3 linked regions of the Hydrogenispora ethanolica genome follow. The protein of the gene in region 3 binds, or shares a complex with, the protein of the main gene of each other region. Links are inferred from orthologs where the notes say so. Each region holds a gene or a part of one and is shown on either strand. Other genes may lie near its edges.

Region 1 (7,145 bases), on a different replicon or contig from region 3:
CTGCGTGGCCCGTTCCAACTGCGCTACGTCCAAAATGGCGCTGGTATTCTCCAAAGCTTGGATATTGGCTGCGAAGACCTTCTGGATCACGGTTTGGGAATTATCATTTTCGCTGACATCCTCATGGATGTTCTTCAGCGGCGCCACCAGATCCTGGGCGATCGCGATCTTAATCTCTTGAAAGCCCCGGTAGCCGGCCTGCTGGCACATGCGGACCACCGTCGCCTCACTGGTGTTGCTCCGCTCGGCGACCTCAGTGACGGATAAGTAAACCACTTCATCGGGGTGTTTGGTGATATAGTCGGCGGCCCGCTTCTCCGCCGCCCGCAACGCGGGGTAAACCCCCTGCAGTTTTAATAAAGTCGCCGGTATCGTAGCTTTGGCTTGCTCTGATTCGGTCATCGGTTCCTCCATATCTTCAAGGCAAAAGTTGTCTAATTCATTGTAGCCGAATTCTCCCGTTCAAGCAATTGCAAAAAACGCTGTTTGGCTGCATTGGAGTTCGGATCGGGAGCGGCGGGCTGATACACCCGGGGCGGGAAGGAAACCCGCACGATACGGCGCAATGCCTCCAGGTCGGCGATCTTTCCCAATGCCAATGCCTGGGTCAGCAGATTGCCGATGGCGGTCGCCTCGATGGGACCGGTCAGCACCGGTTGCCCGGTAATATCGGCGGTCAACTGGCAAAGCAGTTCGTTTTTGGTGCCGCCGCCGACCATGTGAATGCCGTGATAGCGGGCGCCGGTAAGCTCCTCCAGCCGCCCGACGACCCACCAGTATTTCAGCGCCAACGACTCCAGAATGCAACGGACCATGGCGCCGGGCGAGTCGGGAACGGGTTGCCCGGTTTTCTCTACAAACTGGCGGATCGCTTCCACCATATCCCGGGGGTTCAAAAACTCCGGCGCGTCCGGATCGATGAGGGTCCGCCACGGCTCAGCCGCGGCCGCTAGCTGCGTCAGTTGCGCGTAATCATAGTCCTGTCCCTGCTTGGACCAGGATTGACGGCAGCGTTGCAACAACCACAGGCCGATGACGTTCTTCAGGAAGCGGATGCGGTGGTCCACGCCGACCTCGTTGGTGAAGTTTAGGGCTTGCGCCCGCGCATTGATGAGCGGCTCACGCAGTTCGGTCCCGATCAGCGACCAGGTGCCGCAGCTGATATAGACGAAGGGATCCTCGGTCGCGGGAATCGCCGCCACCGCCGAGGCGGTGTCATGGCCGCCGATGGCGATCACCTTGGCCGACATTCCCAACTCCGCCGCAGTATCCGGCGTCAACTCGCCCAGCACGGTTCCGGGTTGAACCAGCGGCGCGAAGAGCGACCGCGGCAAAGAGAGTCCCTTGATGAGGTCAAAAGCCCAATCCTGTACCACCGGATTATACAGTTGCGAGGTGGAAGCGATGGTGGTGTCATTGGCCTTCACACCGCTCAAGAAGTAAGTAAGCAGTCCCGGAATGAACAGCAGGCTGGCGGCGCACTCCAACAGTTCCGGATGTCCTTCGCTCAAGGCCAGCAGTTGGCACGAGGTATTGATCGGCATCATCTGAATTCCGGTTTGGCGATAAACTTCCGCCTGCGGGACCTTGCCGAAGAAGCGGGGCATGATCCCGTCGGTACGACTGTCGCGGTAATGCACCGGATTGCCCAGCAACTCCCCGGAGGCGCTGAGCAAACCGAAGTCCACCCCCCAAGTATCCACCCCGATTCCGTTCAGACTCCCGGCTCGCTGATAGGCTGACCGCATCCCTTTTTTGATCTCCCGCAACAGTCCGGGGAGATCCCAATATAGATGCCTGCCCAGATAGACCGGTTCATTCAGGAAGCGGTTCACTTCCTCCAGGGTCAAATTTTCTCCCTCAAGACGGCCGAGGATCGTCCGGCCGCTTTCAGCCCCCAGATCGACCGCCAATAAATTAAGCGTTTCTTCCATTGCATTGTACCCCCATTGATCCGTTTTCAATCCCAGGCAGGCCCCTTCAAAAAAGTGCTCCTAGGGCTTCGAGCGGGACCGACCTTAAACAGCAGTTCGTATAATAATTCCCCTCGTGTAGAATTTTTCCTTCAATAAATTGAAATTGTGAAGACAAATTTCAAAAGCTCTATTCACTCAGTTCGTCCTAATGTGCCAGGATCGCTCCGGAGGTCATGGTTGATTATAATGGTTCGGGTTTCATGATGATTTCGGCAAGCCAATTCGAACTTCAGCCATACTGAAAAAATCATAAGTTTTGTAAATTTATTTTGAGGATTGGTCGAATTGCTTGATAGCGAGAAGTTTAAGATCTTATAATACATACTATACCTGCGAGTCATTGCGAAAATGTCTGGGGGGCAACCGGGAGGAAATGAAGATGAAGCGGATTGGACCGCGGAATATTAAAACTGCGTTGGCGGTGGGCATTTGTATTCTCATTTCCAGACTGCTCCGGCTGGAGTATCCCTTTTATGCCGCCATCGCCGCGATCATCTCGATGGAGAGTTCGATCACCGCCTCGTTGCACGCCGGGAAGAACCGGATGCTCGGAACCTGTGTCGGAGCGGCCATCGGAATGCTCTGCGCCCTAATTCAGCCGGGCAATGCTCTCCTTTGCGGCATCGGCATCGTGATCGTCATCTACATCTGCCATTCCCTCCGCTGGAATAAAGCCGTTGCGATCGCGGGGATCGTCTTCCTGGCCATCATGCTGAACTTGGAAGGCAGAAGCCCCGTTTTTTACAGCTTGAACCGGTTGCTCGACACTTTTATCGGCGTGACCGTGGCGATTCTCGTCAATCACTTCTTCATGCCGCCCAATCATTGGACCAAGACCATCCAAGGCGGCCACGAACTGCTCCACAAAACCAAAGAGCTGCTGCAAAAACTGTTCATCGCCGGAGAGATGAGCAATCTCTCCGTTTATCGCAAGGAAATCTCGGCTTATAAACGGCAGTTGCTGGCTTTTCACGAGGATCTGCGTTACCTGAAGCGAAATGCCGAGGATTGGGGACGCCTCAAAGAGACCATCGACCTCTTTTATAATCTACTCAATGATCTGCAGGCCATCCAGGAACTGCCCTTGCCCCTGGGCCTGGATGATGACAATCGCGGCCGGGTCCGGGCCCTCTTCGAAAGCCCCGCTCTTCCGGAAGGGCCAGCCGGATCCGGCGAGGCGGAGATTGTCTACAATTATCACGTCCGGCAACTTTTGGCCCGCTACGGGCAGATCTCCCGCAGGATTGAGTCCGCCCCGGGACTTCGGTGAAATCCCCCAAAGAAGCCAAAATAAAAAGACTGTCGACGTTGTCAACAGCCCTCCTTCGTTTTATTCAATAAAACGGAAACTTCACCCCGTAGCATTCCGAGGTTAAGAATTTACTTTTTGTGGCGTCGGTTGCGGCGCTTGGGCCTCGTCGCCCATCAGCAACGCTTTCCGCGAGAGATTGACCCGGCCCTGCTTGTCGATTTCGATCACTTTGACCATGATCTCATCGCCGACATTGACCACGTCTTCTACCTTGGCCACGCGTTCCTTGGCCAATTGCGAAATGTGCACCAAACCTTCCTTGCCCGGCAATACCTCCACAAAAGCGCCGAAGTTCATCAACCGGGTGACCTTGCCGAGATAGGTGGCGCCGATCTCCACATCGCTGGTGAGACGTTTGATCATCTCTTGGGCTTTGGAGCCGGCGGTTGCGTCCACCGCGGCGATAAAGACGCGGCCGTCATCCTCGATGTCGATCTCGGTGCCGGTTTCTTCGATAATCTTGCGGATCATCTTGCCGCCCGGTCCGATGACGTCGCGGATCCGGTCCGGATCGATGTCAAAAGTGATGATGCGCGGCGCATACGGTGAAAGATCTTGACGCGGTTCGCTGATGGCTGCCAGCATCTTGCCGAGAATAAACAGACGGCCTTCGCGGGCCTGGGCCAACGCTTGCTTCAGAATTTCGCGGCCGATACCCTTGATCTTGATGTCCATCTGGATGGCGGTGATCCCGTCTTTGGTTCCGGCGACTTTGAAGTCCATATCACCGAAGTGATCTTCCATGCCTTGGATATCGGTCAGAATGGTAAAGTCATCGCCGTACTTGAGCAGTCCCATGGCCACGCCGGCCACCGGCTTGCGGATGGGGACGCCGGCGTCCATCAGCGCCAGGGTGCTACCGCAGACGCTAGCCTGGGAGGACGAACCGTTCGACTCGAGAACCTCCGAAACCAGACGGATGGTATACGGGAAAGAATCTTCGCTGGGAATCACCGGCAACAGGGCCCGTTCCGCTAAAGCGCCGTGGCCGATCTCACGCCGTCCGGGACTGCGCGAGGGCCGTACTTCTCCGACGCTGTAAGGCGGGAAATTGTAGTGATGAATATAACGCTTGGATTCCTCTTCGCCCAGACCGTCCAGGATCTGTTCCTCGCTGACCCGGCCCAAGGTGCAGACAGTCAAAACTTGAGTCTGGCCGCGGGTAAACAGGCCGGATCCGTGGGTGCGGGGCAGGATCCCGACTTCGCAAGTGATGGGACGAATCTCCGCCAAACCCCGGCCGTCGGGACGGATCTTGTCGATGACAATCATCTTACGGACTTCTTCTTTAACGATGCTCTCCAGGATCTCTTCGATATCCTTGACCGCCGCGGCGTACTCGGTATCCAGCGTTTCGCTGAAATGAGCCCGGGTGGCTTCCTTGACTTCCTCGATTAGAGCTTCCCGTTCCAGTTTCTCGTCGGTTTTAATGGCTGCCACCATTTTGGCGGTGGCAAACTCACGCACCTGAGCGTTCAACTCCGGGCTGGGCTCGTGAATGTTCACTTCGATCTTGGGTTTGCCGACTTCGGCGCGGATCTTCTCGATGAATTCGGTAATCTCTTGGATGACCGAATGCCCGTACAGAATCGCCTCCAGGGCGTCATCCTCGGTGATCTCGTTGGTGCCGGCCTCCACCATCATCACGGCTTCCTTGGTTCCGGCCACCGTGATCTGCATGTCGGTCTTCTCCATTTGCGCGACCGTCGGATTGATGACCAATTTGCCGTCGACCCGGCCCACTTTGACGCCGCCGATCGGTCCGGCGAACGGAATATCCGAGATATGTAGCGCGGCCGAGGCGCCGATCATGGCTAACAGCGACGGTTCGTTATCGGGCTCCACCGATAAGACGGTCGCCACCACCTGGACATCATTGCGGAAACCCTCGGGGAAGAGCGGCCGGATCGGCCGGTCAATCATCCGGGCGGCCAGAACCGCGCTCTCCGGCGGACGACCTTCCCGTTTGATAAACCCTCCGGGAATCTTGCCAACGGCGTATAACCTTTCTTCATAATCCACCAAGAGCGGGAAGAAATCGATTCCCTCGCGAGGCTTGGCGGCCATGGCCGCGGTCACGAGAACCACCGTGTCGCCATAACGGGCCAATACAGCGGCGCTCGCCTGTTTGGCGACGCGGCCGTACTCAATCGATAAGGTCCTGCCCGCCAAATTCATTTCCCATGTTTGCATTCTTTTCAATCCCTCCTACGAAACCCCTTACGGGATGGATTCGTTCGTTCGTTCTAACTTTCGGTGCGGGAATCCGCGACGCGCCAAAACCAAATTGCGGCGCGCCCAGGGTACAATACGGTACAATGAAATTGCTTATTCCATAGTATACCCTGTAAATAGAAAGAAAAGCGGGTAACCCGCTTTTCCAAACATTTATTTTCGGAGACCCAGTCGTTCAATGATGGCGCGATAGCGTTCAATATCCTTATCCGACAGATAATTCAACAGTCCGCGACGCTGACCGACCATTTTAAGCAAACCGCGGCGCGAATGGTGATCTTTCTTATGAACCTTCAGATGTTCAGTCAGATAGTTGATTCGTTCGGTAAGAATCGCAATTTGAACTTCCGGCGAACCGGTGTCACCTTCGTGCAGACGATACTTATTGATGATCTCTTGTTTCTGTTCGTTGTTCAGCATGATGTCACCTCCTCATCAAAAATCAAAACGCCATTGACCGAGGGTTACGTCGGAGCTTCGGAACTCCCAGTCAAGGGTTTTCCGCCGGAAGAAAATCCGACAGGGAAGCGCAGAAACGATAAATGTTTCGGCCGCAAACCACAATTATTTTACCATAAATTCGGAAGGGTGTAAACTAAATATATCTATTCAACCCCCCGAAAATAATGCCCTTTGGTAATGCCCCGGCCGGTCAGTTTCTTGAAATCCTCGATCAGCGGCTCGGCGATTTTGGAAGGATCGCCAAGATCCTGGCTCAAGCAATCCAATACGCTCCGGTAGCCCGCCACGAAGCTTCCTACGTCCTTTCCGGGAAAAGACTTCATTTCCAAACGGAAGACCGGAGCCGGAAGCTGGATAAGCTGCTGCAAATCGCCGAGCAAACAGAGATCCTTGCTATTCAATAAATGCATCCGGCAAAACTGATCGGTGCGGATTGGGAAATCCAAATTCATGCGGTCGCGCAAAGCGTATTGACGGGAACGGCAAAGACGCCCGCAAGCTTTTCCCCCGGCCATGGTGGAACCGATGGGGCAATACTCGGATACCATCAGTTCCAGAGGCCCTTGGACGATTAATTCCGGACGCGGCCAGCGGTTGGCATAATAGAATTGCTTTAACTGCTCCAAAGAAAGCTCCGGGGAGAGGCAGACTTGACGAATGCGCGGATTGACCAGGCTTTCCACAGCCCACCGATTAAACAGATTCAGCGGATAATTGATATAAACTGCAGCGGTGCTCTCCCCCAAGGTCAACTGAAGCCCGCCGAGGTCGGAAACCATCAGGCCATCGGGTTCGGCGGCGAGGGCCATCTCCCACTGCTGGCGCCATAAGGTCCGTTGCCCCTCCCGTAGAATCCGGGGCAAGCCGATCACCACGGGAATGCGGTTTTCCCTTCCCAGCGCCACCGCGCTCCGGAGCGTTTCGGCAGACCAGTGAAAATCGGTCAGCTCATCACCGCCGATATAAATCTGATCCCCTCCGCCGGCAATCGCTTGCCGTACGCCTTCAAGATCGGCCACCCAAACGCTCAAAACGGGGTGGGCGGCATTCCGTCGCTGCCGTTCCGGTTTTGACTCCGGCAACAGCGGGGTTTTTAAAAGCAGCGGTTCACGGCGAAACGGCGCCAGCCGGGCCGCGACCAATTGTTCCGTCGCCTGGCG
Region 2 (7,034 bases), on a different replicon or contig from region 3:
TCAGGATGGCGAAGACCGCGCCGAGGGCGATGATCATCCGGGTCGAGGATTGCAACAGGATGTCCCGCAGACAGGTGATGGAGATGAAGCGCGGGTCGATGAAGGCCATGATGATCACCAGGGCCAAGAGTACGAAGTAGATGGCATTTTGATAGATGAAGCCGAAGATCTTTTTGAAATCCATTGCTCTCGAATCCTCCTTCGATTGGTACTGCGGGATTAGGCCATGAACCGGGTGGCCAGCCGCATGATCTCTTCCTGGGTGGCGCTCCGGCCGTCGACGATGCCGGAGAGCCGGCCTTCGCACATGACCATGATCCGGTCGGACATGCCGAGCAGTTCGGGCATTTCGGAGGAGATCATGATGATGCTCTTGCCTTGCTGGGCCAAGTCGGCGATGATGGTGTAGATCTCGTATTTGGCGCCGACGTCGATGCCCCGGGTCGGTTCGTCAAGCAGCAGGATCTCGGGCTCGGTCAGGAGCCACCGGGCGAATAATACTTTTTGCTGATTCCCGCCGGAGAGGTCTTTGATCAGGGTCCTCAGGGACGGGGTTTTGATGCGCAACAGGTTGATACTGTCCGCGGCGTCCTCCCGACGGGTTTTGTCGTCTAACAGCCCGAATTTGATATATTTGCCGAGATTGGCGATGAGGGTGTTCTCCAGCACCGACAGCACCGGGAAAATGCCGGTGACCCGGCGTTCCTCGGTGAGCAAGGCGATCTTGTGTTTGATGGCTTGGACCGGCGATTTGAGCCGCAGGGGCTGGCCGTTCAGGGTGATCTGGCCGGAGACGATGGCTCTCAGGCCGAACAAGGCTTCGATGAGTTCGGTGCGCTGGGCGCCGACCAGTCCGCCGATACCCAGGATCTCGCCTTTGCGGAGTTCGAAGCTAATGTCCCGGAATGATTTGACCTGGGGCGAGCGGAGCTGCCGGACTCCCAGGACGACGTCGCCGGGGACGTTGTGGCGCTCGGGAAAGCGGTGGGTCAGGTCCCGGCCGACCATCCGCGAGATGATGAGATCGGTGGTCAGTTCGGCGGCGACCCAGGTGCCGACGGTTTTGCCGTCGCGCATGATGGTGACTTCGTCGGCGATCCGGAGAATCTCTTCGATCTTATGGGAGATATATATGATCGCAACACCGCGCTGCTTGAGGTCGTGGATGATTCGAAACAGGTGTTCCACTTCGTTTTCGGTTAAGGAGGAGGTGGGTTCGTCCATGATGATCACTTTGGCGTCGTAGGAGACGGCCTTGGCGATCTCGATGGATTGGACTTTGGAGACGGAGAGGTTGCCGACGATGGTGCCGGGGTTGATCTCCATGTCCAGGCTGTGGAGGAGTTCCTGGGTGTCCCGGTACATTTTTTTGTGGTCGACGAGCCGGATGGGGCCGTAGTTTTTCATGGGGAACCGTCCCAGCCACATGTTCTCCATGACGCTGCGGTAGGGCACGGGATGCAGTTCCTGATGGATCATGGAGATGCCGTGGCTCAGGGCGATTTTGGGGTTTTCGATCTCGACCGGCCGGTCGTTTAGGATGATCTGGCCGGCGTCGGGCCGGTAGAGTCCGAATAAGCATTTCATCAGGGTGGATTTGCCGGCGCCGTTCTCGCCCATCAGAGCATGCACGGTGCCGGCCCGCACTTTCAGGCTGACTTCGTCCAGCGCTTTGACGCCGGGGAATTCTTTGGAGATCTGGTTCATTTCGAGGATCGGTTGGTCACTCATTGATTCGCCCCCCTACGGGTCCGGTTGTTGATAGTAGAAAGCAAGGGGGCGAATGCCCCCTCGCGTTGGGATTGAGGTTTCGAACCGGACGTGGTTATTTCGCGTCTTCCATATTTTCTTTGGTGATCTTTTGGTACGGGACCCAGACGTATTTGCCGCCGGTGATGGCGTAGCCGGTGTTGGCTTTGGTCGGCACTTTCTTTTGAGCCAGGACGTAGGCCAGGTTGAAGGTGGCTTTGCCTTGGTTTTTGGCGTCGTTGAGGACGGTGCCGAGCAGGGTCCCTTCTTCCAATGCTTTTAAGGCCGGGGCGGTGGCGTCGACGCCGACGACGGGCATGTATTTGCTGCCTTTGAAGTATCCGGCGGCTTTCAGGGCTTCGATGGCGCCGAGGGCCATGTCGTCGTTGTTGGCCAGCACGGCTTCAATTTTGTCGCCATTGGCCGCTAGGAAGGCGGCCATCTTTTCCTGGCCTTTGACCCGGTCCCACATGGCGGTGTCTTCGGCGACTTTCTGGACTTTAATGCCGGCGTCTTCGATGGCTTTGACGGAGTATTTGGTCCGCAGTTCGGCGTCTTGGTGGCCGGGTTCGCCTTTGAGCATGACGTACTGCATGACGCCGTCTTTATTCCGGTCGGCCTCGGGATGGGCTTTCCAGTAGTCGACCAGGAGTTGTCCGGACATGGTGCCGGATTGTTCGGCTTTGGCGCCGACGTAGTAGACTTTGTTCCATTTTTTCATGTCTTCGGGCAACGGTTCCCGGTTGAAGAAGACGACCGGGGTATTGGCCCGTTTGGCTTTGTCGATGATGACGCCGGCGGCGGTCCGGTCGACCGGGTTGATCGCCAGGGCGTTGACGCGTTTGGTGATGAAGAGGTCGATCTTGTCGTTCTGGGTCGGCTGCGAGTTCTGGCTGTCGACCATGTCGACTTTGGCTTTCTTTTCGGCTGCGCCAAGGATGGCGTTGCGCACTCCGGTCATGAAGGTGTCGTCGAACTTATAGATCGCGCACCCGATCGTGAGGTTGCTCGCCGCGCTGCCGATGGCTCCCGCCACTAACAATACCATGACTGCTACCAGCGTGTAGATGATTGCTCGTTTCAATTTTTTAGCCTCCCTTGTTATTCGATATGAACCCCATACATAACCAACTTCGGTTCGATCGCCCCCCTTCGGTCCTCAAACTCAGAGCTCTCTATTAAACTAATCATGCAGCACTCTATCAATTCGTCTCAATCCAAAAATAAAAAGCTGACATTCATTCCGGCTCAAAAAATTTTCATGGGAACTGGCCACCCATTTGAAAGCCCTGGGCATTTCAAATTTTTGCGATGGACGATATTCCATTCCTCTTCTCAACTCAGCCGCTAGAAAACCAACCGTAACACCCTACTCAGAAAATGCCTAAGAACAACGGAAATCTCCAGTTCCAATCATCGATGAGAAACCAGAACTTTCAGTAATTCGCTATTTCTCAGTTGTGTGGAGTGATTTACTGCGCCGGTCCAACCAGGGACTTGCCTCTGATTCGACAGACGCGGCACCAAGTTGAGATTGAAAATTTTTCTGAACCGCCGCGCCGGACCGTGATTCCTGAATCACGGGTTCGGAAAAACGAGGAACCTTCCTCGCTTTCAAAACTCCGTGAACAGGTTGACGTTCGGAGCAGCCAATGAATATCAGCTTAAAAACTTATGTTGCATCCGAAGACTTTATGCAACATCAGCTGTTAGGTCCTCTAAAAGCCGCATCTCTAAAAAAGCCCGATTTGCTAAGTCTAGGAGAGAATGCGGATCAAATCCAGCCACTGCGGATCGACCTGTTTCCGTTCCCCGATCGCCGCGTCCATATCGAATGCTTCGATCTTATCGTTGACGATTCCAACCATCTTCTCCGTCTCGCCCGCCAGGATCAGTTCGACCGCCTTGGCCCCCATCAGCGTAGCGATCTTACGGTCAAAGAAAGTCGGCGTACCGCCCCGTTGGATATGACCGAGGACGGTAATCCGCGTTTCGCAGCCGGTATGCTGGGCCACAAAACGGCCGACTTTGAAGGCGCTCGATTGATCGGCGTCGACCGGATCGCCGTAAAACCCTTCCGCCACCAGGACGATGCTATGGGTCTTCCCCTCATGTAAGCTTCGGCTGATCTTCGCGCACAATGCATTCAGGTCGGCGGGGATTTCGGGAACCAGCACCGATTCGGCCCCACCGGTCAAACCGGCCGCAGCGGCGATAAAGCCGGAGAGTTTGCCCATCACTTCCACGATATAGACCCGGTTATGGGAGGAGGCGGTGTCCCGGATCTTATTCACCGCGTCCAACACGGTATTCACCGCCGTATCAAAACCAATCGTATAGTCGGTGCAGCCGATGTCATTATCGATGGTTCCCGGGAGTCCGACCGTTTGAAAGCCCATCTTGTTCAGGTCCTGAGCGCCGCGGAACGAACCGTCGCCGCCAATGATCACCAAAGCGTTCAAGCCCATCTTCAGCAATTGTTCCTTCGCCAACGCCTGGCCTTCGGCGGTTTTAAACGCCGGGCAACGGGCCGATTGCAAGATCGTGCCGCCGCGTTGCAAAATATCACCGACCGCCCGCGAATCGAGCGGGATAATCTCGCCCGACAACAGACCACTGTAACCGCGTTTAATACCAAAGACTTCACAACCATGATACAGCGCCGTCCGGACTACCGCCCGGATCGCGGCGTTCATTCCCGGCGAATCGCCGCCGCTCGTTAGAACCCCAATCTTCATCGTTTTTCATCACCTAACCTTCTAAAAGAGCTGTGATAAACCCGGCTAAAAGCCGGAAGAGTCACAGCGATTGCATGAAGCAAATGATAAAGTCTTTTTTAAACCTTTTTGCAAGCTGATTTCCGATTCAAAAGACTTTATCACATGGCTTCTAAGTTGCGCTCAATGTTGCTTACGGATTGGTTCGTTATCGAAAGGGATAACCCCGCGGTCCTATTCAAAAGGCTACTCGATAATCTGAGCGCCGTCCGCCGCCTTGCTGATAAAGATCCGAGCATCGATCCCGGTCTTTTCACGGTATAATCGGCAAATCCGTTCCGTAAAACGGTCCACCGCTTCCTCGGCCACCAAATTCACGGTGCAGCCGCCAAAGCCGCCGCCGGTGATTCGCGCTCCCAGGACTCCCGGAACCTGGCGGGCCAGCTCCACCAGCAGATCGATCTCCGAGCAGCTGACTTCGTACAAGTCCCGCAATGAATCGTGGGATTCATTCATCATCTGGCCGAAGCGGACCAAATCTCCATGATTCAACGCCTGAATGCTCTCCAGCACCCTGGCGTCCTCGGAGATCACGTGGCGACAACGGCGGTAAACCACCGGATCCAGTTCGTTTTGGCAAGCGACAAGCTGTTCGGGGCGGGCGTCGCGCAAGGCTTTAATTTCCGGAAAATGAGCGGCCAGAACCCGCACCCCCGCCTCGCACTCCTGGCGGCGGCGGTTGTATTCGGATTCGACCAAGGAATGCTTGACGCCGCTGTGGCAGACCACGATGCGGTACGCTCCCAATTCCAGCGGAATCTGCCGGTATTCCAACGACCGGCAATCCAGGAAAAGCGCGTGATCCTGCTCCCCCATCATCGAAATGAATTGATCCATAATGCCGCAGTTCATTCCCACAAACTCATTCTCGGCCCGCTGACAGAGTTTGGCCAGGGCGGGACGCTCGATCCCAAAGCCGGTCATCCGCTGCACGACGATGGCCGTCGCCACCTCCAAGGCAGCCGACGAGCTTAAGCCCGACCCCAAGGGAACGTCTCCGGCAAAGGCCAGTTCCATTCCTGGCAATTCCGCTCCGCTCTGCTGCAACAGCTTCAGAACGCCGCGCAGATAATTGCTCCAGCCGAAATGCTCATCGAAAACGATCGGCTCGGCCAGCGAAAACTCCACTTTCTCCCGGAGATCGACCGCCAAAAGCCGGACGGTCCGGTCGGCGCGCCGCCGCCCCGCGACCACGATCTCAAAATCGAGGGCCATCGGGAAGACGAAACCATCATTATAATCGGTGTGCTCTCCGATGAGATTCACCCGCCCCGGCGCCCGGCCCAGAATCAGCGGCTCCCCCGGCCCGAAGGTTCGTACCAATTGTTCGGCTACTGTCTTGCGCAGCTTTTGATTCATCTCTGACACCCTTTATCTCAGATATACTCGGAATCCTGTCGGACCGACATGCCCAGCCGGTTCCGGGCCATCCTGCGGGCCGCCGAGGCAGGCGATCCGCTACGGCCACGTTCACTTCAGATCCAAAATCTCCGCCACGCTTTGCGGCCCGATAGCCCGGAGTTCGGCTGCTTTCTCCTCGGCCAGCGTATCATTGATGTAGCTGCCGGCGCCGGACTCCACTCCCGCCAAATACTTCAGCTTGGTGGCGGTCCGATGGGGCGGATAAAACTCAAAATGCAGGTGATAATCGGGATAGCTCCCGCCATCGGTGGGGGCCTGGTGAATCACCATGATATACGGGAACGAAAAGTCGAAGAGCTTATCGTACTTCAGCAACAACGCTTTCAGGATCAAGGCCAGATCGCGGCGGTCGTCCGCCTGCAATTCGGCGAACGAAGCCAGGTGCCGTTTCGGAGCCAGGTACACCTCATAGGGGTACCGCGCGAAGAACGGGATGAAAGCCACAAACTTCTCGCTCTCCAGGACAATCCGCCGGCCGTCGGAGAGTTCGTCCGCGACGGTGTCGCAGAAAAGGCATTTCCCGGTCTTTTGATAATATTTCCCGGAGGCGGCCAGTTCTTTTTCGATCTTCGGCGGGATATACGGAAAAGCATAAATCTGGCCATGGGGATGGTGCAGGGTTACGCCCACCGGTTCGCCTTTATTCTCAAAGATCAAGACATATTGGACATAATCCTTGGCCCCCAGGTCGGTATAGCGATCCTGCCAAACCCGGATCAGATTCTCAATTTTGGGCCAAGGCATCGTCGCCAAAGAACTCCGGTGCTCCTGAGAGTAGACAACCACTTCACAGATGCCCCGGGCCGGCGCGACCGGAGAAAACGGCGTCGGAGCCACGCTGGGTTCCGGGGGGTTCTGCTGCAGGGACGGGAATTTATTTTCAAAGACCACGATATCGAATTCGGACTGGGGAATCTCGGTTGGAAATCCACCCGGCTGGGTGGGACAAAGCGGACAATAATCGGCCGGCGGCATGAAAGTACGTTCCTGACGGTGGGTCGCCGTAATGACCCATTCCTCCAGAAAGGGGTGCCAACGTAGTTCGGACATTCAGTCATTGCTCCTTTGCTGCGGGTGCCGCGTTGG
Region 3 (7,024 bases):
GGAGGGGCATTTCTCCAGGGGAAGACATAAGAATCAGGAGAGAAAAACGGAAGAATACACAGGAAACCATTTTGGACCATTGAATCGCCGAAACTTTCATTTTATTGGGCCATCATTCAAAACCACTTTGCGATCACCCGCTTTCGATTGGCGATCTTATAAAACCTTGTGACGCCTTGCAAAACGGAGCGGGAGACGGCAAAGTCCTTTCGGCCGGCGTGACCGGTGATTCTCCGGACCGGCGACTTTTTGCCTCTCAAAGCGGGACGGTTCAGCCCCGTAGCGCAACAAAAAAGATGGAGAAAATCCCCATCTTCCAAGACAATCTTTTGTGGAGTACTGCGTACATTGCTGAATTATTTTGGTTCTACGATCAGCTTAATCGCCGTCCGTTCCTCACCATCGATGGTGACCTCGGTAAAAGCAGGAATACAGACCAAATTGATGCCGCTGGGCGCTACAAAGCCGCGTGCGATAGCCACTGCTTTGACGGCTTGATTGATAGCACCCGCGCCGATCGCTTGAATTTCAACGATGCCTTTTTCGCGAATAATTCCCGATAATGCCCCGGCCACTGCGTTCGGACTGGATTTCGCCGACACTTTCAACACATCCATTTTTGTCCCTCCATACTTTGCTAGGTTCCGTACTTGGTACGTATTCAATGTAAATTTATTTGCTGCTATTAATAATATGAATGTTAGTTCAGACAATTGCTAATTTCCGGCCGTTACTACCTCATCAATTTCGGTCACGTCTCGGAAATCATGGACCGCAGGAATCGGCGGACCCGTACCGGCCTTCATGTAGCCAATGGATTGTCAGAAGCCATGTGATAAAGTCTCTTTCCAAACGATTCGACTGGCAAGAGGATTTCAAAACGACTTTATCACTTGCTTCTCTGAGCTTTTGTGAACACTCCGACCTTCGGACGGGGTTTACCACAACGCTTTTAGTTCTCCAGGTCTTGCCGGATCCTTTTGATCTGTGTCGTCCTCCCGAATTCATCCACTTCCAAAAGCACGGCGTTGAAAGCAACCGGTCCCTCCGCCACTTCGAACCGGACGGGCCGTTTCGTTTTAAACTTGGTAATCACCAATTCGGAATTGATGCCCAAAACCGAGTTGATCGGACCTGTCATCCCGACATCGGTAATATACCCGGTCCCCTGCGGAAGAATTCGCTCATCCGCGGTGGTGACATGCGTATGCGTGCCCAGTACCGCCGAGACCCGCCCATCCAGGTACCAACCCAGGGCGATCTTTTCGGAAGTAGCCTCGGCGTGCATATCGAGGAGCACCAAATCGGTCTTGCGCCGCAGATTGGTCACGATCTCATCGGCCGTCTCGAAGGGACAACGCAACGGCTCCAGAAAGACCTGCCCCAGCATATTCACCACTCCGACCAGGACTCCTTTATCCGTTTCCGCCAGATAATAGCCCTGTCCCGGCGTTCCCTTGGGGTAGTTGGCCGGCCGGATTACCCGCGGCTCATGCTCCAGGACATTATAGATATCCCGGTTGTCCCAGGTATGATTGCCCATGGTAATCACATCAATGCCGCAAGCCAGAAGCTCCTTGGCGATATCAAGCGTGATTCCGAAGCCGCCGGCGGCATTCTCGCCGTTGGCGACCACCAGATCGAGTTCCTCGGACTCGATGAGGGAAGGCAGGCAAGCCTTGACAGCCTTCCGGCCCGGCCGGCCCTCAATATCACCAATAAATAATATCTTCAGCAAACAAAGTCCTCCATCTCAATCGGAACCAACCCGCGATCTGCTATCGCTTTCAGATTATTCCAAATTTTCACTTTTTATATACTGGAAGCACCGCCAGCATACAAACGGGGGTTACTGTTCTGCAGCATCCCCCCGTCGCTTGGCACAAATCTATTTTGCAAAACTTTGCTCACTTTTTGCCGGACAACGGACTTTCCGACGACAGAAGCGCTTTGCGTCTCATTTGTGAAGATTGGCCCGGTTAAAGACCATCACCCGGCCTTCTTCACGGAAGCCGATCAACCGTTTTTCCTGCTGGGAATCTTTCAGGTCCTCGAGCATATGGTCGATCATTTCCTCCTGAAGCAATACATCCTCATCCTGAACCGCCTCTTCCTGGTCAAGGAGGAGATTGCCTTCGAAAAACTGATGGACAACGCCGATGATCAGGCCGATCTCTTCTTGGCTCAATGAATCGATATCCCGCAAAATCTCAAGGAAGGTCAGATTGTCACACTCGGTGAAACTGATCTCGGTCTGCAATTGTTTCCTGCCCTGCAAGTCCGAGATCGCGCCCAGGCTCAGGGCCATTCCTTCCTTGAATGCTTCGAATTCGCCGGCGTCCAGGGTTTTGATCAACATAAAGGAAAACTGCAATGTCTTCTGGTCCGGGTCATACCGGACCGTGCCGATCTCGGGGTAACGTACCAATAAGAAAGCTATCAGACTCATGGAATTGGAGAAGGACTCGCCTTCTTTCCAGAAGATGCCTTTCATGTTTCCTCCCCCTTCCAGACCTCTTCGTTTATTATAGAGTTTTAAACGGCGTTTGGTGCTATTCCCAAGTTATTTCGCATAATCGACCGCTCTGGTTTCGCGGATGACAGTCACCTTGATCTGACCGGGATATTCCAGTTCATCCTCGATCCGTTTGACGATCTCCCGGGCGATCCGCACTGCGTTCAGGTCATCGATCCGGTCCGGTTTGACCATGATCCGAATCTCCCGTCCGGCTTGAATCGCGTACGCTTTTTCGACCCCTTCAAAAGAGTCGGCGATCTTCTCCAGTTTTTCGAGACGCTTGATATAGGTCTCCAAAGTCTCACGGCGGGCGCCCGGCCGGGCCGCCGAGACCGCATCGCAAGCTTGCACCAGCACCGCCTCTACCGAGGCCGGTTCGACATCGCCGTGATGAGCGGCGATGGCATTGACGATGAGCGGGGTCTCCCGGTATTTCTTGGCGAGATCCGCGCCGATGGTTACGTGGGGTCCTTCCACTTCATGATTGACTGCTTTGCCGATATCATGGAGCAATCCGGCGCGCTTGGCAAGAGTCACATCGGCGCCGAGCTCTCCGGCCATGATGCCGCACAAATGGGCGACCTCAATGGAGTGATTCAAAACGTTCTGTCCGTAACTGGTCCGGTACTTCAACCGTCCCAAGAGTTTTACCAGTTCAAAATGGAGCCCGTGAATGCCCGTTTCAAAAGTGGCCCGTTCGCCCTCTTCCTTGATGATGGCGTCCACTTCTTTCTGGGACTTTTCCACCATCTCTTCGATCCGGGCCGGGTGAATCCGCCCGTCCACGATCAGTTTCTCCAACGCCAGGCGGGCGACTTCGCGGCGAATCGGATCAAATCCGGAGAGGATCACTGCCTCGGGCGTATCGTCGATGATCAGATCGACCCCGGTCAAGGTCTCCAGCGCCCGGATGTTCCGGCCCTCACGGCCGATGATCCTGCCTTTCATCTCATCGTTCGGCAGCGCTACCACGGAAACGGTGGCCTCCGCCACATGATCCGCGGCACAGCGCTGGATGGCGAGAGAGATGATCTCCCGGGCTTTCCGGTCGGATTCCTCTTTTGCTCTAGCCTCCAAATCGCGGATCTTAATGGCGACCTCTTGTTGGATCTCTTCTTCCACATCCTTGAGCAGGAGCGTCTTCGCTTCCTCCGTGGTCAAACCCGAGATTCGCTCCAATTCATGACGATGCTTCTGATGGATTTCCTGAACTTCGTTTTTCAACCGTTCGACTTCGGCATCTTTTTTGGTTAAGGCTTCCTCTTTCTTCTCTAAAACTTCGTATTTCCGATCAAGGGATTCTTCCTTCTGTAAAAGTCGTTTCTCCAAACGTTGAATATCGGCACGACGCTCGCGGTTTTCCCGTTCGAGTTCGTTTTTTACCTTTAAAGCTTCCTCTTTCGCCTCAAGCAATGCCTCGCGCTTAATCGACTCGACTTCCTTGTGGGCTTCCTCAATAATCTTACGCGCTTGTTCCTTCGCTGATTCGACTTGAATTTTTCCATAAATATACGCGGCGGCAAACCCAAGGACTGAACCGATGATGATTCCTAAGAAATATTGGATGCTAATCACCTCCTATAATTTTAGCTCTTTCAAAACAGACTTCTGAAAGCGAAGTCCTTGCGATAATGATCGGATTTTTCGGATTTTAGAGAAGAAAATTCACTGCAAAAATAAATACAAAACAAGCCGAGTAAGAACTCGGCTTTTGTTCTGTCCTCAATAGATCATTGTAAACATTTTTAGATAGTGTGTCAAGGGGTAGATATCTCCTGAAAACACCGCCCAATCGTGTGTTCGGCGAAACCGGCCCGGGCTAATTTCTGACATTCCTTGACTCCAATCTCCCCGGCTCCAGCCCGTTTGGCCAGTAAGGTCCGGGCGATAATGATCTCGTCGGCATCGGAATAGTGCTCACCCAGTAATTCGGAGATCAGTTCCCGGGCGATCCCTTCGGCGGCCAGGTCCGCTTTGACATAGGCACGGCTCTTCAAACGGCGTTTCAGCAACTCAACCCGGGCAACACCGTAAGCGCGGTCGTTCAGATAGCCCCAACCGGTCAAACGTTCCAGACAAGCGGCAATCTCCGCCGCCTCAAAACCCATCTTGCTTAAGCGCTCCCGCAGCCGCCGCTCCGAATAGGGTTGCCTGCCGATCAACCGGAGCGCCGCATCCATGGCCGTCCGTTCCTTCACGGCGCGTTACTTCCCTTTGGCGGGCGCCGCAACCGATTCCGGCTTGACTTCGGCGTCTTCGCTGAGCAAGCCCACGGCGATCCGGATCTTCTTTTCGATCTCCGCAAACAGCGCCGGATCCTTCTTTAAAAACTCCCGCGCCGCTTCACGGCCCTGGCCGATCCGGGTCTCGCCGTAGGAGAACCAGGCGCCGCTCTTGTTGATGATATTGCGATCCACCGCCATGTCCAGAACGCAACCGGTCTTGGAGATGCCTTCACCGTAAATCATATCGAACTCCGCTTCCTTGAAAGGCGGCGCCACCTTGTTCTTGACCACTTTCACCTTGGTCCGGCTGCCGATGATGTCCGAACCTTGTTTCAAGGTCTCCACCTTGCGGACTTCCAAACGGATTGTGGAATAAAACTTCAGCGCCCGGCCGCCCGGCGTGGTCTCGGGGTTGCCGAACATGACGCCTACTTTTTCGCGGATCTGGTTGATAAAGATGGTGATGGTATTGGATTTGCTGACGACCGCGGTCAGCTTGCGGAGCGCCTGCGACATCAGACGGGCCTGCAATCCGACGTGGGAATCGCCCATTTCCCCCTCGATCTCGGCTTGCGGCGTCAATGCCGCCACCGAGTCGATGACGATCACATCCACCGCGCCGCTGCGGACCAAGGCCTCGCAGATCTCCAGCGCCTGTTCGCCGGTGTCCGGCTGGGAGATGAGGAGATTGTCGATATCCACGCCCAACTTTTTGGCATATAGCGGATCCAACGCATGCTCGGCGTCGATGAAGGCGGCGATTCCGCCCAGCCGTTGCGCCTCGGCCACCATATGCAAGGCCACCGTGGTTTTACCGGCCGATTCCGGCCCATAGATCTCCACGATCCGGCCCCGGGGCACGCCGCCCACTCCCAAGGCCAGATCCAGGGTGAGCGCGCCGGTGGGAATCACTTCGATATTCAACTTATCGGCACTTTCGCCCAGTTTCATGATGGAGCCCTTGCCGAATTGCTTTTCGATCTGCAATAATGCGACTTCCAACGCCTTTTGTTTATCGGACAAAGCTAGAAACCTCCTTTGGTTACTGCGTGAGTGACATCCTGCTTAAGAATGGATCAAGAACGTTTCCAAACATATGTTCTGATTCAGTATAACAAACCCGGTCTCCGATGTCAAATTAAGAATGGTTTCCTTTTGCTCCAAAGGTCAGGTCGGCTATCGAGCGATACGCCGGACCCGCCGGCCGCAATTGGCTCTCGATCAACGAGAAGCCGGTCACCAGGGTCCCTGCTCGCCAAAGGGGATTGGCAAAGGAAATGGTCCCCGGCGAGTGGGTTTTAGCCCGGGCCACGGTCAGGTGAGGCTTGAATGGTTTGTCCGCCGGGCCGAAACTCCGCTCCCGGCAGGCGTTTTCCAGCCGTGCCGCCAATCCCGTCAATTCCGCCGCACCTTCCGCCAGGCCGAACCAGAACACCCGGGGCGGCCCGGCCGGCGGAAAGAAGCCCGCCGTACCGAGGCGCATCGTAAAAGGCCTCATCCTCCGGGCCTCCTCTTGCAACCGCAAGCGCAGCGGCCCGACAGCCGCCCTGTCCACCTCGCCCAGAAACCGTAACGTAAAATGAAGATTCGCCGGACTCGTCCATTTCCAATCCGGACTCTCCGGACTGAGCCGGCGGATGAAGACGGCGACCTCCTCCCGCTGCTCCGGCGAGAGCCAAACTCCGATAAAAAGCCGCATATTCAACTCCAAGCAACGTAGATTCCCCGAGATTTCCTAGCTCCGCAGCGCCTGCCAAAGCAGCGCCAGTCCGGCCTGGGCCGCCGATTCTTTGTTGCCGATCCGGTCGAGCGGGAAGATCCGCCGTTCGACTTGGCTGTAACCAGGCAAGTCCACCCCGAGATAGACCAGGCCGACCGGTTTTTCCGCCGTTCCGCCGCCGGGACCGGCGATCCCGGTGGCCGAAAGTCCAACCTCCGCGCCAGTCAGCCGGCGGATTCCCGCCGCCATGGCCCGGGCCGTCTCCGGACTGACCGCGCCATGCTCCGCCAGGGTCGATTCGGGAACGCCCAGCACCGCCATTTTCAATTCATTGCTGTAGGAGTTGACTCCGCCCAGATAATAATCGGAACTCCCCGCGACATTGGTAATCCGGTGGGCCATCAACCCGCCGGTGCAGGACTCGGCCAGCGCCAACCGCCAACCGCGCTCCCGCAGCAATCGCCCGATGGCCGTCTCCAGGTTGTCCTGATCATAACCATAAATGTACCCGCCCAATCGCGCCCGCACCTTTTCGGTCAAGGCGTCGATCAGCCGCCAATT

The links.
Region 1: rny (region 3) and pnp share a complex: the UniProt entries of both Bacillus subtilis proteins name them as parts of the possible RNA degradosome complex. The link is inferred for Hydrogenispora ethanolica from one-to-one orthologs.
Region 2: rny (region 3) and pfkA share a complex: the UniProt entries of both Bacillus subtilis proteins name them as parts of the possible RNA degradosome complex. The link is inferred for Hydrogenispora ethanolica from one-to-one orthologs.

The regions. Positions count from the first base shown.
Region 1 is NZ_SLUN01000033.1:28,582-35,726, forward strand. What follows is about bases 2,916-5,856. They hold pnp (polyribonucleotide nucleotidyltransferase), read right to left. Parts: upstream 5,482-5,856; coding sequence 3,349-5,481; downstream 2,916-3,348. Other genes in these bases: EDC14_RS20665 (FUSC family protein), read left to right, coding at 2,916-3,246; rpsO (30S ribosomal protein S15), read right to left, coding at 5,677-5,856. Outside these bases: EDC14_RS20655 (MurR/RpiR family transcriptional regulator), read right to left, coding at 1-402; EDC14_RS20660 (rhamnulokinase), read right to left, coding at 435-1,934; more of EDC14_RS20665, read left to right, coding at 2,356-2,915; more of rpsO, read right to left, coding at 5,857-5,943; EDC14_RS20680 (U32 family peptidase), read right to left, coding at 6,129-7,145. UniProt on the Bacillus subtilis protein: Involved in mRNA degradation. Catalyzes the phosphorolysis of single-stranded polyribonucleotides processively in the 3'- to 5'-direction. Necessary for competence development in Bacillus subtilis.
Region 2 is NZ_SLUN01000034.1:5,314-12,347, reverse strand. Bases 2,498-5,327 are described here. They hold pfkA (6-phosphofructokinase), read right to left. Parts: upstream 4,488-5,327; coding sequence 3,507-4,487; downstream 2,498-3,506. Other genes in these bases: EDC14_RS20890 (galactokinase), read right to left, coding at 4,713-5,327; EDC14_RS20900 (galactose ABC transporter substrate-binding protein), read right to left, coding at 2,498-2,797. In the rest of the region: galactose/methyl galactoside ABC transporter permease MglC, read right to left, coding at 1-184; EDC14_RS20905 (sugar ABC transporter ATP-binding protein), read right to left, coding at 220-1,731; more of EDC14_RS20900, read right to left, coding at 1,826-2,497; more of EDC14_RS20890, read right to left, coding at 5,328-5,885; galT (galactose-1-phosphate uridylyltransferase), read right to left, coding at 5,997-6,998. UniProt on the Bacillus subtilis protein: Catalyzes the phosphorylation of D-fructose 6-phosphate to fructose 1,6-bisphosphate by ATP, the first committing step of glycolysis.
Region 3 is NZ_SLUN01000028.1:53,353-60,376, reverse strand. Bases 1,829-4,648 are described here. They hold rny (ribonuclease Y), read right to left. Parts: upstream 4,094-4,648; coding sequence 2,564-4,093; downstream 1,829-2,563. Other genes in these bases: EDC14_RS19230 (regulatory protein RecX), read right to left, coding at 4,276-4,648; EDC14_RS19240 (hypothetical protein), read right to left, coding at 1,958-2,494. Also shown: EDC14_RS19250 (stage V sporulation protein S), read right to left, coding at 357-617; EDC14_RS19245 (TIGR00282 family metallophosphoesterase), read right to left, coding at 953-1,738; more of EDC14_RS19230, read right to left, coding at 4,649-4,716; recombinase RecA, read right to left, coding at 4,723-5,766; thpR (RNA 2',3'-cyclic phosphodiesterase), read right to left, coding at 5,882-6,442; EDC14_RS19215 (competence/damage-inducible protein A), read right to left, coding at 6,479-7,024. UniProt on the Bacillus subtilis protein: Endoribonuclease that initiates mRNA decay. Initiates the decay of all SAM-dependent riboswitches, such as yitJ riboswitch. Involved in processing of the gapA operon mRNA, it cleaves between cggR and gapA.